4 regions of the Pseudidiomarina tainanensis genome follow, and region 1 is predicted to be linked to each of the others. Evidence: predicted binding sites of a transcription regulator. Region 1 holds the regulator's gene; each other region holds the start of a gene.

Region 1 (4,206 bases):
CGAACAAGGTGAACTTGCTCACAAAATAGCTGCCGAACAAATGACGCACTACAGCCCCATTGGACTAACCGAGTTAATGGCGCCAACTTATATTGTGCAGCTCGATAATAACGGGCCGATGTGGCAAGTTGAAGCCGAACAAGGTTCGTTTTATGCAGATAAAACACTGGTATTAGAACGTAATATTGAAATGACGAGTCTGTCTGCCGAAGAATTTGTCGAACGTATTGAAACCAGTTATTTGACAATTAATACGCGCGAAGAATTGGTTATCACCGAACAGCCGGTGTTAATTATTGGTCGTGACTTCACGGCAAAAGGTGAAGGAATGCGTGCCGATTTGCGCGCCCAAACATTGGAAATGACAAAACATGTTGAAACGATTTATACCGGTCGTAGCGCTACTAGCAATTAATGCTATAAGTGTGAATGAGAGCGCTGCGCAAGGTCGCGAAGACTTTGATAAGCCGATTCAGATTAATGCCGAACGTGAGTCATTTGATGTGGCCAAAAAAGTAGCGGTGTTCGATCAAAATGTCGTGATTCGTCAGGGTAGCTTATCGATTCGTGCCGATCATCTTGAAGTGACACGTCGTGATGATCAAACGGATGTATTCACCGCCACAGGTAGCCCCGCTGTTTATGAGCAGCAGTTGGACGATGGCTCGCCCATCACGGCTGAAGCGGAAATAATTAGTTACGATCAAAGCCAGCAATTATTGACACTCTCTGGCAATGTGAAGGTCTCGCAAGAAAATAGCGTGATACAAGGTAGCGAGATTATCTATAACTTTGCGACGCAACAGCTTTCAGCTAACCGTAGCGAAGATGATGCGGATCGTGTGACCACCATTTTTATGCCAAAGAAAAAGAGCGACAACCAGAATGAGCCGACTAATCGCTGAGCATCTCGCGAAATCGTACAACAAGCGGCAAGTAGTAAAAGACGTCAGTCTAACCGTAGAATCCGGTCAAATTATCGGCTTGCTGGGCCCGAATGGGGCTGGTAAAACGACTACTTTCTATATGATTGTTGGCTTGGTCAACAACGATAAAGGGCGCATCATGATTGATGACGAAGATATTTCGTTGCTTCCAATGCATGAGCGTGCGCGCCGCGGTATTGGGTATCTGCCGCAAGAGTCCTCAATATTTCGAAAATTGACCGTACGTGACAATATCATGGCGATCTTAGAGACGCGCAAAGACCTCGATGCCAATGGCCGTGAAGAACGTTTAGATGGTCTGCTCGAAGAGTTTCATATTGGCCACATTGCGAATAGCCTCGGGATGAGCTTGTCCGGCGGTGAACGTCGTCGCGTCGAGATTGCTCGTGCTCTTGCCGCTGACCCAGCGTTTATTTTGCTCGATGAACCGTTTGCAGGCGTCGACCCCATTTCAGTTCTCGATATTAAAAAAATTATTGAGCATCTGAAAAATCGCGGCATTGGTGTGCTAATTACTGATCACAACGTACGCGAAACCCTCTCGGTTTGTGAAAATGCTTATATTGTTAGCCACGGTGAGTTGATAGCGACCGGTGACGCCCATACCATCTTAAATAACCAACAGGTTAAAGACGTGTATTTGGGCGAACAATTCACCCTCTAGGTGGTTTAATGAAACAAGGTCTGCAGTTTAAGTTCTCTCAGCAGCTGTCAATGACACCACAGCTGCAGCAGGCGATTAAACTGTTGCAGCTTTCAACGCTGGAACTACAGCAAGAAGTTCAACAAGCGCTTGAAGAAAATCCCCTACTTGAACTTGAGCAAGCCGAAGCGGAGGGCGAAACCGCAATCAGCGACGACGATGAATTATGGGATAGTCCTTGTTCTGCTTCTTTAGGTCAGTCAGCATCGAGTTTCGATGGCGAGGATTCAGTATTTGAAGGCGCCTCAAGCACAAGTTTGCACGACCATCTAATCTGGCAAATGCAGCTCTCGCATTTTTCTACTGTTGATGAAGTCATTGCCCTCGCCATCATTGACGCCATTGATGATAGTGGTTACTTAACCGCCTCGCTTGACGACATCATTAGCGCCGTCAATCAGCAGTTAGACGAGCCAGTTGAGCTCGATGAAGTGGCTGTTGTACTTAAGCGTATTCAACATTTTGACCCTATCGGCGTCGGCGCTCGCGATGTCGGTGAATGCCTCGCCTTGCAACTTCTACACTTACCCACCGATACACCGTGGCGCAATGAAGCGTTTACGGCAGTTCGTGAGCATTTAGCTCTTTTGGGCAGTCGTGATTACCGAACGTTGGCGCGGCGATTACGCTTGAATGAAGACGACTTAGCCGCAGTCATTGAGCTCATTCAACAACTACAACCGCGACCGGGCGAGGCGTTCAATCAAAGTGATGACGACTATGTGATTCCGGATATTTTAGTGCGCAAAAAAAATAATCGCTGGATGGTTGAGCTAAATCCAGAAAGTGTGCCTAAACTTAAGGTAAATGAAAGTTACGCGAAGTTATGCCAAGGATCGCGCCAAACTGATGACATGCAATACATACGCCAGCAAACACAAGAAGCCAAATGGTTTATTCGTAGCCTTGATAGCCGCAACGAAACGTTGCTCAAGGTAGCCAACGCTATTGTTTTGCGCCAACAAGGCTTCTTTGAATACGGTGAAGAAGCCATGAAACCGATGGTTTTAGCCGACATTGCCAGTGCGGTTGATATGCACGAATCAACTATTTCACGAGTAACCACGCAAAAGTATATGCATTCGCCGCGTGGTGTGTTTGAATTGAAGTACTTCTTCTCTAGTCAGCTTGGCACTGATACGGGTGGAGAAGCTTCATCAACGGCGATACGCGCGTTGTTGAAAAAGCTAGTTGCTGCGGAAAACCCGAAAAAGCCGCTGAGTGACAGTAAATTGACTGAACTCCTAGCGGAACAGGGTATCCAAGTAGCTAGACGGACCATTGCGAAGTATCGAGAGGCACTCAATATTCCGCCCTCGAGTCAACGCAAACGTCTTATCTGAATCTTGGACAACAGAAGGAAGATGTTATGCAAATTAATCTGACTGGTCATCACGTAGAAATCACTGACGCCTTGCGCGAGTATGTTGATAGCAAATTTAGCAAGCTCGAACGTCATTTTGACCACATAAATAACGTCCATGTCATTTTAAATGTTGAAAAGTTGACGCAAAAAGCGGAAGCTACGCTGCATTTGAATGGCGGCGAAATTTTCGCAGATTCAGAGCATCAAGATATGTATGCCGCCATCGACGGGTTGATCGACAAACTCGATCGGCAGGTTATTAAACATAAAGAAAAGATGAAACGTCACTAAATCATGGATTTATCCACCTTGTTAAGCCCCGACTGCACGCGCTGTGCAGTCGACGGCTCAAGTAAAAAGAAAGTACTTGAGCTCATTGGCCAACTGGCCGCGCCTCGCCTGTCTGGCACAACCAGCTTCGATGTCTTTGAAAGCCTGCTGAATCGCGAACGATTGGGCAGCACCGGTATCGGTATGGGTGTTGCAATTCCACATGGTCGGTTAGCGAGTGCTAACAAACCTGTAGCAATACTCATGACGCTATCAGCACCTATCGATTTCGATGCCATTGATAATCAGCCGGTCGACATTATTTTCGCGCTATTGGTACCTGAAGACCAGCATGAGCAACATTTGCAAACGCTGGCGTCGGTGGCACAACGATTAAATGATAAGAATTGTACGCGGGCTTTACGTGATGCCCAGAGCGATCAAGAATTATATGACCTGTTCACGGGTTAAGTAGAAGCATCATGCAATTAATTATTGTCACAGGCCGATCCGGCTCCGGGAAAACTATTGCGCTGAGAGTTCTTGAAGATCTCGGCTATTACTGTGTCGATAATTTACCGATTACTCTGATGCCTACACTTGTGCATGCAGTCATTGATCAATATGACAAAGTTGCGGTCAGTGTTGATGTGCGCAATTTACCTGCCGATCAAAATGAGCTTACCGAAGCGCTCGATTTTCTGCCCAGCAAAGTTAAACCAGAAATCCTCTACATCGACTCATCGGAAGCAATTTTGCTAAGACGCTTTGGCGAAACCCGTCGCCTGCACCCGCTCTCACAAAAAGAAATGCCATTGGCGGATGCCTTAGCCGCTGAAGCAGCGATGCTTGAGCCATTGGCGGAACGCGCAACTTGGCGTATCGATAGTAGTGATTTGAGTGTTCATCAGCTCAGCGAA
Region 2 (4,206 bases), on a different contig from region 1:
GAGGGCGTGGTGGATATCGACAGTACCTTAGTGGGCGAAGCCACCGAAGAAGTTTGGGAAGTGAACCGTGAACGCGCCGCCCAGCTTGGCGTCAGCGCTGGGCAAGTGGTGCAAGTATTACAAACGGCATTGGGCGGCATGAACGTCACCTATTTGGCGATCGACGGGCAAACCCAGCCAGTCCCGGTGAAATTGCGCTTGCCAGCTGATTGGCAAGGCCAGCTCGTTCAACTTGAAAGCTTAACCGTGACCAGTCAAACCAGCGGCCATGCCATTCCCATCGCGGAATTAATCGAGCGCGAGCAACGTCCTTACGCCCAGCCGGCATACCACAAAGATTTGCGTCCTGTCGTGTACGTGACGGCAGATATGGCAGGCGATTTAGATAGCCCGCTGTATGGCTTATTCGACGCTGCTGGCGATATCGACTTACCGCAAACCTTTATTGCACAGCCGGACATTTGGAACGAAACCGCTCTGAAATGGGATGGCGAATGGCAAATCACCTACGAAACATTCCGCGACATGGGCTTAGCCTACGCGGTTGGTTTGTTGCTGATTTACGTTCTTGTTGTCGGCCACTTTGGTAGCTACATGACGCCGTTGGTAATCATGGCGCCAATCCCACTGACGTTGATTGGCATTATGCCAGGCCATGCTCTGTTGGGTGCGCAATTTACCGCCACCTCCATGATTGGCATGATTGCCTTGGCCGGTATCATTGTGCGGAACTCAATCTTGCTAGTTGATTTCATCCGCGAGGAAGTCGCCGCTGGCAAAGATCTCAACACCGCCGTGATTGAAGCCGCCGTGGTGCGCGCCAAACCAATCACACTGACCGCAATCGCTGCCATGATGGGCGCGTTCTTCATCCTCGATGACCCCATCTTCAACGGTCTTGCGGTGAGTTTGATCTTCGGCATCGCAGTGTCAACGGCGTTGACGTTGGTGGTTATCCCGCTGTTGTACGCATCGCTCCTCCGCCGCCGAATGGCTAAAGAGCGTTAATCGTTACTCGTTACGAACAGCGTAGTTCGTGCTTCGTACGCTACGCTGTTCGTCCGGGCTTCGCCCTGTTCGCTAACCCCAAACCCCAAACCCCAAACCCCAAACCCCAAACCCCAAACCCCAAACCCCAAACCCCAAACCCCAAACCCCAAACCCCAAACCCCAAACAAAACATTGCCGAGAGCCTATGGAATTGGGCTCGATATTGGATGGATGTAATCTCTTATAAAAAATAGCGTTCAGTTGCAGCTTTACTGTTACAAATAAGAGGGGTGTTTTTGAAGCAGAAAAGCTGCAACTGAACACAAAAAATAAAAAGGGATACACCTATATCAATAGTACTTCGAATACGAGGTAGGCTATGGAATTGTGTCGAGTCAAAAGTATCTGATAATGTGTCTACTATCGACACTATCTCTTTCTCATTCTCTTTGCTTTGCACTTTCTATGCTTTGTCTTTGGTCTTTCTGAATAACGAATAACGAATAACCAATAACGAACAACGCTTTTAATCTTTTGCACTTCCGTGGTGCATTAATTTGCACTACAATGGTGCATAATTAGCCATTAGCCAGCACCACAACCGTACATAAACAACCGTAACCTATTGAAAAATGAGTCAAATCCAATCTTGGCATCGTTTTTGCTTTAATTTGGTGCAAAGGCGCAAGCAAGAACAACAAAGCTTGCTATACTCATTTTGAAACTAGTACATGCACGATCGCGGAGGATCACATGACAACACCACAAGACGTTATGGCTTACATTGAAGAACACGATGTCAAATTCGTGGATTTACGCTTTACCGATACCAAAGGTAAAGAACAGCATGTGACCATCCCGGTTTCGCAAATTAACGAAGAGTTCTTTGAAGAAGGCAAAATGTTTGACGGTTCGTCAATTGGTGGCTGGAAAGGCATCAACGAATCGGACATGGTGTTAATGCCTGATTGCAACTCAATTGTACTAGACCCGTTCACTGACGAAGTGACCATGAACGTGGTGTGTGACATCTTAGAACCAGACACCATGCAAGGTTATGACCGTGACCCACGTTCAATTGCGCGTCGTGCGGAAGAATATCTGCAAAGCATGGGCATTGGTGACACCGCATTGTTTGGTCCAGAGCCAGAATTCTTCTTGTTCAACGACGTGCGTTTCCACACCGATATGAGCGGTAGCTTCTACAAAATTGAAGCAGAAGAAGCGAAGTGGAACTCAGGTAAAGAATACAAAGACGGTAACTTGGCGCACCGTCCGGGTGTGAAAGGCGGTTACTTCCCAGTACCACCAGTTGATTCAGCGCACGACATTCGTAGCACTATGAGCACCGTGATGGAAGACATGGGCTTAGTGGTTGAAGCGCACCACCATGAAGTGGCAACTGCTGGTCAGAACGAAGTGGCAACTCGCTTCAACACCTTGGTGAAAAAAGCTGACGAAATTCAAATCTACAAGTATGTGGTGCACAACGTGGCACACTCATATGGTATGACGGCAACCTTTATGCCGAAGCCATTAGTTGGCGATAACGGTTCTGGTATGCACGTTCACATGTCAATCAGCAAAGATGGCAAGAACTTGTTCGCGGGCGACCAGTACGGCGGTTTGAGCGAAATGGCGTTGTATTACATTGGCGGTATTATCAAGCACGCACGTGCCTTGAACGCTTTCTGTAACCCAACCACCAACTCGTACAAGCGTTTGGTCCCAGGTTTCGAAGCACCAGTAATGTTGGCTTACTCAGCACGTAACCGTTCTGCGTCAATTCGTATTCCGGTTGTAGCGAGCGCAAAAGCACGTCGTATCGAAGTACGTTTCCCTGACCCAGCGGCAAACCCTTACTTGTGCTTTGCAGCATTGTTGATGGCTGGTCTTGACGGTATCAAAAACAAGATCCACCCTGGCGATGCGATGGATAAAGACTTGTACGACTTGCCAGCAGAAGAAGCGAAAGAAATTCCAACCGTATGTCATTCATTAGAAATGGCGTTGGAAGCGTTGGATAAAGATCGCGAATTCTTAACTGCCGGCGGCGTATTCACTGACGACATGATTGATGCGTACATTAAGTTACGTCACCACGAAGTGATGAAACTGAAAATGACCACGCACCCAATCGAGTTTGACCTTTACTACAGCGTGTAACGAAATAGCGTTAAGGAGCGCGTGAACGATGAAACCACTGGCACTTGCAGCCATTCTGTTAACGTTTTTGATTGGCTTGGCGCTGCACGTTGATCCAACAACGGCGCAGGTTTACAAAAAACGTAATGCAGATGGTACCGTGACCTATACCGACCAGCCCGTTCAAGGTGCTGAGAAAGTTGAGGTGGAAGCGGCGCCAGTGACCGAGTTCGCGAAACCAACAGTGGCTGCTCCAACCGAGCAGCCACAAGCTTCGCAATCGCAACCAGCACAAGCATCAGCCGATGCCGTGCCAACTGAATTCTCAGTTACCATTACCTCGCCTGAATATCAGGCACCGATTCGTGCGAACAACGGGCAGTTCGACGTGCTTTGGCAATCGGAGCCAGAACGTCTGCCAGAAGGCTATCAGTATGAGCTATTCGTTGATGGCGTGAAGTCGTGGACAGGTGCCGATAGTAATCAGGCAACACTCATGGATGTCGCGCGCGGTGAGCGTCGTATTCATCTGCAAATTGTTGACGCAAATGGTCAGGCAGTCGCTCGCTCAGACACCTTGGTGGTGTATGTGTTGCGCGTGGCGATATCCGGTGCAGGTCAAAGTGGCGGCGGAGCTTGAGCGTGACAGCACGCCTGTTAGCGATTGCACCACGGTGGTGCAACCGCAGTTAAATCAATTGCTCACAGCGGTTATCTTACTGGATGAGCACCTTCATATTGAATATATGAATGCTGCTGCCGAAGCTATTTTAGATGGCAGTTTGCGGCGCTTTCAGCAACAGCCCTTTTTCAGCTTATTTCATTTCAGCAGTCTTGAGCCTGCTGTGGTGCAACAGGCGTTACAAGATGAACAGTCTGTTTCCGACAGCGACGTGTCGCTAGTGCTCCATGACGGTCAGCGCATCACCATTGAGTTTATCGCCCAGCCGTTACGGCAACCCGACGGTCGCCTGACGATTTTGCTTGAGTTGCGGCAAATTGATCAAATACGCCGCATCAATCAAGAAACGCGTCAGCAACAACAGCTGCAAGCTGCGCAAAGTATGGTGC
Region 3 (4,206 bases), on a different contig from region 1:
TGCGCAAATTCCGCGGTCAATACGCCCTGAATTGGTGTCGATTAAGTGCGAGCCTTGTAGCTCGTTGTCGGGGTTATAAATCGCCAAACAATAATCATCAAGCAGCCCGTCCGGAATCGCATCGTTCTCGGTTAACGGGAACCACTTTTCATTCGGATAATGAACAAAGTCAGCATGCGCAATTTCTTCTCCGAAATACTGGTCGTTATAGAAGAAATTGCAGTTGAGTCGCTCAATAAACTCACCGAGCGCAGAAGCTAATGCGGCTTCTTTGGTGGCGCCTTTGCCATTGGTAAAACACATCGGTGAGGCGGCATCGCGTACATGCAGAGACCACACATGCGGCACGATATTACGCCACGATGCAATTTCGATCTTCATGCCGAGGTCAGCAAGAATTTTCGTCATGTTGGCAATGGTTTGCTCAAGTGGAAGGTCTTTACCTTCGATATAAGTCAGCGAGCTACCTTCAGGTTGTCCCATCAATAAGGCTTGGGCGTCTTCATCGAGGTTCTCAACGACTTCAATTTGGAATTCAGGGCCGGTTTGCACTACTTTCTTAACGGTACACCGGTCGATTGAACGCAAAATCCCTTGGCGGTCTTTTTCAGAAATGTCTTCTGGTAATTCCACCTGAATCTTAAAAATCTGGTTGTAGCGGTTTTCAGGATCAACAATGTTGTTTTGCGATAAACGAATGTTATCCGTTGGGATATTGCGCGAAAGGCAATACACTTTGACGAAATAGGCCGCACACATCGCGGATGATGCTAGGAAATAATCGAATGGGCTGGGCGCTGAACCGTCGCCTTTATAGCGAATAGGTTGGTCGGTTATCACCGTGAAATCGTCAAACTTGGCTTCTAGACGCAAGTTATCCAAAAAGTTTACTTTTATTTCCATGAGCTCATTTATACCACGATTAAAAATTCAGCGGCTATTATCTCGTGTTTGAGTTAAATTGTCTTGGTGAATTCAAATTTTGGCGGGAGAAACGAGGGATGTTCGCGATGAAGACGACAAAATTAGCTGTCGGCATGATAACGTTGTGCGTCAGTCTAACTTTACTCGCGGGTTGCACGTATCGTGGTGCTTACCACGAAATGCAACGCGAGCAATTACGTGAATGTGTTGAAGAACAGGGGATTCCCTATCACGAATGTCTTGAGCGCACGAACAAATCATACGATGAGTACATGCGCGAACGACAAGAAGTGATCGACGATCACTAGCTGTTTTTAGACATTCCTAGCGCTTCGCGCATGCTGTTGGCAAACGCGACGAACTTTTCTTTCATCGTTTGTTTTACAGAGACTTCGACTGAACCAAGCACGCTATAACCAGTAATCGTTATTTGCGGTGCTTGACGACCTGCCATCGAAGGCGCTTTATTTTCTGATGAACCCACAATATCGTACATGCGAATCGTCACGTTGACGCTTTCAGGAACAAATATCTCTAAGCTACCCAACACATTAGCCACGTTTACTTCAATATTTTGATGTTGAAAAATAGCGTCGGTGAAATCAATTTTGGTGGACCCTAATACATCAACAACATTAATTTTCTTGGGAACAACCCACTGACCCTCACGTACGCTTGACCCCAAAATACTGACAAGCTTGTCGTCTTGCGATTCCTCTCCAGCACCATAATTCGGGGTAAACGAACGCTCTTTTTTGGCGTCGTAACTGGCATCTGCCTCTAATGGTAAGTCTTCAACGAGCTCCACCAATTGTTGATGAGAATCCGTTGCCATGGCGTCATCAAGACGGCGCTCAAACGCCTCTGCGGAAATTATAGCGTGGCTATAGTTAATAATGAGTTTATCGACGGTCTCTTCACGAACTTGCTCGATAGGACGGTCTTCAAGTTTTACTGGCATGATTGCTTCCTCGTTCTTAATTTAATCACTATAGCCAAAAATCATGCAATATCTAGGCCAATATGAATAAACCATTATTAATCAATGTATTAAAATGAAGTCAGTCATGCCTTCCGTCTCAAAATGACAATTAGTTCGTCGATTTTCCTTAATTCTGGTCATTTTCCGCATAACCACTGCCAATAGCACTGAAGGGTAGTTCAAGTCCGAGCTCAGGCACTTGGAGACCTATCCACGCCGGAAATGTATTACTATTGGGACCGGGAACGGCTTCATATTCATTTGCCCACGGATAACGTTCCGCGGCCTCAATAATTTGTGGAATCAGCTTTCCGGCTTTGCTACCCACAAGCGATAATACTTTTTCTGGTTTCGCACCATACCAATATCGATCAGGTGCCGTCGTTTGATAATGATAAAGCGCTGGCTGATCGCGGTTTATGCGCCAACCCACGACCTCGTATACTGTATATTCTGTGGCATCCGCTGGTTTTATGGCTATCCAGGTGTGCACAGCGAACCAACCGCGCCAACCAAATGCATCGGCGGCATAGACCTCAATCACCGGCTCGGTTTCCGTCACCGGGTTCGGCGCGATACCTGCAGGTTCGCGCGAGGCGGTTCGCCAATCCGCTGATGAGCAACCAATCAATAATGTGGTAAGCAGTAGAGCGGTAAGTGTTCGATACATAATTCTCTCGTATAAAAACAAAAAAGCCTGTGCAGTTGTATCACAGGCTTTTCATACGTCAACTTTGAGAAGTTAGATTACTTGAAGGTGCGAGGTTTTAGCACGTCCGGCTTCAAGAACGGTTTTTCACCCGTGTTGTCATGCTGTCCCAAAACCTTTCCGTTGACTTCAGTTCCATACATCGTTGCTTTGTGGAAATTTATGAATTTCTCACGTGTTTCCTTAGCATCGCCGGTATAGCGTGGGTCTTGCGGTCGCTCATGCGAATTAATAAATAGTGCAACGTCCCACGCTTCTTGATCCGTTAATCGTCCAGGTTGACCCAATGGCATATTGTTTTGAATAAACGAGGCGGCGGTAAAGACGCGAGTCATGCCTGCCCCCCAGTTGTATGAACCGTCTCCCCATAGTGGCGGATAGACAATTTCACCGGCTATCTTCTTACCCGCACCATTAGAACCGTGACAGACGGCGCAATTCGCGTTGTATACTTTTTCGCCATTAGCATACGTGGTTGCTTTAGGCATCGTATTGCCGAGATGATTAAAGCCGCGCCCAGCAATATTCTTATCGTACATCTTCGCTCCTTTCGCCATATACTGGTGATAGGCTGAGAGCGCCAACATGGTATCACTACCGTATTCTGGCGCTTTACCATTCATCGAAAACGAAAAACAGCCAGCGATACGTTCTTCAAGCGAGTTAACGTGCCCGTTTTTGCCACGAAAATCTGGCAATGTTGTCGCAGCCGGCCATACAGGGCCCGACCATGCCATACGGCCTTCACCCATATGGCAAGATTTACAATTCAAATCATTGAATACAAACTCACCGCGCAGTTGTTGCGTATTCATAAATAAATCACGGCCTTTCAAAATAACCTTACGTAACTCCGGATGCAGGTCCTTATCATTTTCAATATCGGCAAGTGTCGGTGACTTATGCTGATACTGCCCAGCTTTTGGAGTTGGTAGTTTAATTTCTTCAGGCGCTTTTGATTGTGCACCAATTACCGCAACAGAAAAACTCGCAGTGAATAAAGCCGCCATGGCGTAGGTCAATTTCGTTAAATGAGTCATCAGTCGTCTCCTTGTCTTAATTACTGCGCCGGCTGACTGGCGAGATATGCGGCAACTGCTTTGATTTGTTCGTCACTAAGACGTTTTGCGATGGCCTCCATTAACTGCACTGGGTCAGAGCTTCGTTGCCCTTGTTGCCAAGCTTTCAATTGCTGCTCAATATAACTGGCATGTTGACCCGCTATACGCGGAAAATTTTCATCAACGCCCAGATTATTTGGGCCATGACAGCTACTGCATGGCGGAATATAAGCATCCCAATTGCCAAGTGTCGCAAGTTTTTCACCTGCATTTAGAAGCTCTTGTGGAGCCGATGACGCAGCTGTTTGCGGCACTGGAAGCTGTGCGAAGTAGGCGGCAAGATCGCGTAAATCTTGTTCGGAAAAATTGTCAATGTTCATACTCATGACCGGATTAATGCGTGTTCCGTCTTGGTATGCTTTCATGGTGCGAAATAAATAACCTTCGTTAAGCCCCGCCAACATCGGAAACGCTCCAGCAGCATTACCTTCACCGCTGGCACCGTGACACGCCAAACATGGTGCGCCGCT
Region 4 (4,206 bases), on a different contig from region 1:
TCACCGTGGAATTACCACGGACAACAACACAAGTTGTTACTTCACAGTGACCGGTTTTGCGTCCACTTCAGCTTCTTGCTGTTTGCCGAACAGGCCAATGACAACCTGATAAGCCACTGCAAGACCACCGATGATAAACACCACGTCACCGACAGTACGAATCCAACGTAAGCTCTCAAGCAATGGCTGTTGCATGAACTCTTCGCTACGTGCGTACCACAAGCCTTCAGATGCCGATGCAAAGAACTGGATGAAGCCAATAGGCAACAAACTAGTGAACAGCATCATGCACAGACCAATGTTCATCCACCAGAAGGCGGTTTTCATGATCTTATCGTTGAATGCGAAGTTCGGACGAATGTAGCGCAAGATAAGTAGTACGAAGCCAATTGCTAAGAAACCGTACACCCCAAACAATGCTGCGTGAGCGTGAGTTGGCGTAGTGTTCAAGCCTTGGATGTAATACAGCGCAATCGGTGGGTTAATCATGAAGCCCAATACGCCAGCACCCAAGAAGTTCCAGAACGCAACCGCAACGAAGCACATCAGAGGCCACTTAATGCGTTGCATCCAATCAGCACGTTTCTGTAAGCTCCAGTTTTCCCAAGCTTCGTAACCAAGTACAACCAATGGTACAACTTCAAGCGCTGAGAAAGTCGCGCCGACAGCCATAATTGGAGTTGTTGTACCTGAGAAGTACAAGTGGTGGAAAGTACCTGGTACGCCACCTAACATGAACAATGATGCTGAAGCCAATGAAGCGGCAGTAGCCATACGACGTGACACTAAGCCCATGCTATGGAAGATGAATGCTAACGCTGCGGTTGCAAATACTTCGAAGAAGCCTTCTACCCACAGGTGAACAATCCACCAGCGCCAGTATTCCATGATTGAAATGTGAGTACGCTCGCCGTAGAAGAAACCAGCGCCGTAGAACAAGCCAATCGCAACCACTGAAGCAGTTAATAGCGCCAGTAAGTTTTTGTCACCAGGCTGTTTGAAGGCGCCGACAACACCACGCAACATTAAACCTAACCAGAACACGATACCGGTGAACTTACCAATCTGCCAGAGACGGCCTAAGTCGACGTACTCATAGCCTTGGTGACCCAACCAGAAGTTAAGGTTTTCAGGCATGATTTGCGCGATAGCTAAGTAGTTACCGATGAATGAACCAGCGACAACCACAACCAATGCCCAGAACAAGATATCGACACCGAGTTTTTGGTATTTCGGATCTTTGCCACCGTTGATAATCGGAGCAAGGAACAAACCTGCAGCCAAAAAGCCAGTTGCAATCCAGAATAGTGCGGCCTGAATGTGCCAGGTACGTACCAGTGAGTATGGGAACCACTGCGATACGTTGATGCCATAGAACTCTTGGCCTTCAACGGTATAGTGGGCGGTGAAACCACCGAGGAAAATTTGCACAATAAACAGCGCCATGACCAAGAACAGGTATTTACCCAGTGCTTTTTGTGACGGTGTTAAGTTAACCAAGCTAATTGGATCTTTTTTCGGTGCTTCAGGCTCTTCTTCGTCATGGTCACGCAAGAACGCCCAAGCCCAAATCAAGCCACCAACACCGGCGATCAATAAGATAATTGAAACCAAAGACCAAATGATATTTTCTGCACTTGGTTTGTTATCAATTAACGGCTCGTGTGGCCAGTTGTTGGTATAAGTGACGTCACTATCAGGACGCTCGGTTGCCGCTGCCCACGCAGTCCAGAAGAAAAACTGAGTCATTACTTCGCGACGCTCTGCGCTTGGTAATGTGTTTTCTTTCATGGCATAGCTTTCACGGGTACTACGCAGTGACAAGTCATCGCTGAACAAACGGCTGTAGTATTCAGCGGTTTGTGCAATGGCTTCAGCTCGCACCGCATCAACGGTCAGCGTATCGGTTGCCGCATTGTATTGTGGGTTACGATAGGTTTGTTTCAACTCAAACTGCAGCGCGTTCTGTTGTGCCGCAGTTAAGCTTTCATAGCTTTGACCATATTGGTTTTGCGCAGATATTTCTAACCAGGCTAACAATTCGCGGTGCAACCAGTCAGCTGTCCAGTCCGGTGCTTGATAGGCGCCATGACCCCAAATTGAGCCCAATTGCATACCACCGACCGACTGCCAAGCAGTTTGACCATCAAGGATCGTCTCTTCCGTCATCAGTACTTGACCCGATTCGGTCACCACTTGATCCGGAATAGGCGGAGCGACACGGTAAACTTCTTTACCGAAATAACCGAGGACACCAAAGGTAATTGCCAAAATGGCAATCAGTATCCACCATAATTTTTTATAACCGGCCATGTGGCACCTCCGGCTGTTGATGTTGTTGCATTGTTGATTCTCCCTTTAATCACGTTTGCGCTGTGTTACGAATGGGTTGCGCACACGTCGATTGTCTAGCAAGCCCCGTGCCAAGTTTTATCTCACTGAAATAGCACGGTTATTCAAATCTACTGGGTTAAATCAACCCAATTCGTCAGCGGTCATTTCAACCGCGTCGGTAGAAATTACCCGCGTATAGAATGGCAAAGCCTTCGTCCATTAGAAATTGAGCTAAAGAGGTAAATTAAAGGAATGTTTGGGGTATACCCATTGGAGGTAGTTTTTATTGATCTGGATCAAAGCAGCATTGTGCGCCGAGACTATGCTGAAACACAATATATAGTTATTTAATAATAGCCTTACACAATATATAGGTATTTCATGTTGCGATACAGTGCTGAACAGGTGGTATTTCAGGAGGTTCCTGGAGAGGTTTCCCTTGCCTATACCATCACCGGCTGTCCAGTGGGATGCAAAGGGTGCCACAGCGTCGACAGTTGGCCAGTAGGTAGTGGCGAGGCGCTCACTACCGACTACTTCGCGGCGCGTTTGGCACAGTATCGCAACCTGATTACCTGCGTTTTGTTTCTCGGCGGTGAATGGCAGCCAGAAGCATTGATTGAATTGCTTAAATTAAGCCGAGATGCCGGTCTCAAAACTTGTTTATACACCGGTTATGACGATGTGTCGCTGGCGCTTAAACAACAATTGACCTACCTCAAAACGGGGCCGTGGATTGCTGAGCTAGGTGGTTTAGATAGCCCCACCACCAACCAGAAGTTTTATGACTTACGCAATCAACAACTACTGAATTGCCGGTTTATCACGACGTAACCGGATACATCAATAAAAACATGGAGAAGAACAATGCTGCGCTTACACCCAGAACAAGTTGACGCGAAAATGGATTTCATCAAGCAGTATTTGGCTGCCCAAAATGCTGCGGATGGTTCAAAAATGGATGCCAATGCGAACGTTACCCAGAAAAATATTGCGACCCTTGAAGCGGAATTGATGAAGGACTTTTTCGTGCAAGTAAACCGCAAACAAGTGAGCTCGAAAATTGGTGAGTTGTTCGGCGCTGATCTCGCCCAAGAATATATTCGTCAAATTGAAGATCACGAAATTTACGTCCATGACGAAACCAGTTTGAAGCCGTACTGTGTGTCGGTCACCATGTATCCGTTTTTACGCGATGGTTTGACGAAGCTAGGCGGAGAATCAAAAGCTCCGAAGCATCTCGAAAGCTTCTGCGGTACCTTTGTCAATTTCGTTTTTGCGGTGAGTTCACAGTTTGCTGGCGCCGTTGCGACGGTTGAATTTTTGGCGTACTTCGACCATTTTGCGCGCCGCGACTACGGGGATAATTACCTAGAAACTCACCGTCACGAAATCGAAAATCACCTACAACATGTGGTTTACGCGTTGAACCAGCCGGCGGCGGCACGCGGTTATCAAAGTGTATTCTGGAATATTTCTGTGTACGACCAACACTACTTTGACAGTATGTTCGGTGACTTCGTGTTCCCTGATTTTAGCAAAAGCAGTTGGGAATCTGTCAGCAAACTGCAAGACTTCTTCTTGCATTGGTTTAACGAAGAGCGCAAGAAAACGATTCTGACGTTCCCTGTGGTGACCGTGGCCATGTTAACTGACAATGGCCAATGCAAAGACCAACAATTTGCCCGTCATATTGCACATGAGCTTGCCGACGGTAACTCGTTCTTTGTCTACTTATCGCCAAACGCTGACTCTCTTGCTTCATGCTGCCGTTTGCGCAGTGAGATTGCCGACAACACTTTTAGCTATACCCTGGGGGCAGGCGGCGTTGCCACTGGCTCGATTAATGTAATTACCATCAATATGAACCGC

The links. The regulator sigma-54, encoded in region 1, starts transcription at its own class of promoters, with help from an activator protein. The targets are predictions, from matches to a motif close to GTTGGCACGNNNNTNGNNT.
Region 2: glnA (glutamate--ammonia ligase) is a predicted target of sigma-54. The motif match lies at 1,639-1,657, and genes of this name have one in related genera.
Region 3: BM292_RS10900 (LiaF domain-containing protein) is a predicted target of sigma-54. The motif match lies at 1,929-1,947, and genes of this name have one in related genera.
Region 4: BM292_RS08350 (nitric-oxide reductase large subunit) is a predicted target of sigma-54. The motif match lies at 2,410-2,428, and genes of this name have one in related genera.

The regions. Positions count from the first base shown of each region.
Region 1 is NZ_FOYU01000001.1:1,377,983-1,382,188, forward strand. It holds gene lptC (LPS export ABC transporter periplasmic protein LptC) at 1-415, shown strand, start outside; gene lptA (lipopolysaccharide transport periplasmic protein LptA) at 372-905, shown strand; gene lptB (LPS export ABC transporter ATP-binding protein) at 886-1,611, shown strand; gene BM292_RS06680 (RNA polymerase factor sigma-54) at 1,620-2,993, shown strand; gene hpf (ribosome hibernation promoting factor) at 3,020-3,307, shown strand; gene ptsN (PTS IIA-like nitrogen regulatory protein PtsN) at 3,311-3,757, shown strand; gene rapZ (RNase adapter RapZ) at 3,769-4,206, shown strand, end outside.
Region 2 is NZ_FOYU01000002.1:233,235-237,440, reverse strand. It holds gene BM292_RS07975 (efflux RND transporter permease subunit) at 1-1,008, shown strand, start outside; gene glnA (glutamate--ammonia ligase) at 1,744-3,156, shown strand; gene BM292_RS07960 (DUF4124 domain-containing protein) at 3,185-3,775, shown strand; gene glnL (nitrogen regulation protein NR(II)) at 3,747-4,206, shown strand, end outside.
Region 3 is NZ_FOYU01000004.1:145,135-149,340, reverse strand. It holds gene BM292_RS10910 (OsmC domain/YcaO domain-containing protein) at 1-903, opposite strand, end outside; gene BM292_RS10905 (hypothetical protein) at 1,011-1,232, shown strand; gene BM292_RS10900 (LiaF domain-containing protein) at 1,229-1,885, opposite strand; gene BM292_RS10895 (DUF3750 domain-containing protein) at 2,034-2,576, opposite strand; gene BM292_RS10890 (c-type cytochrome) at 2,654-3,655, opposite strand; gene BM292_RS10885 (c-type cytochrome) at 3,676-4,206, opposite strand, start outside.
Region 4 is NZ_FOYU01000002.1:315,399-319,604, reverse strand. It holds gene BM292_RS08350 (nitric-oxide reductase large subunit) at 37-2,313, opposite strand; gene nrdG (anaerobic ribonucleoside-triphosphate reductase activating protein) at 2,716-3,168, shown strand; gene nrdD (anaerobic ribonucleoside-triphosphate reductase) at 3,202-4,206, shown strand, end outside.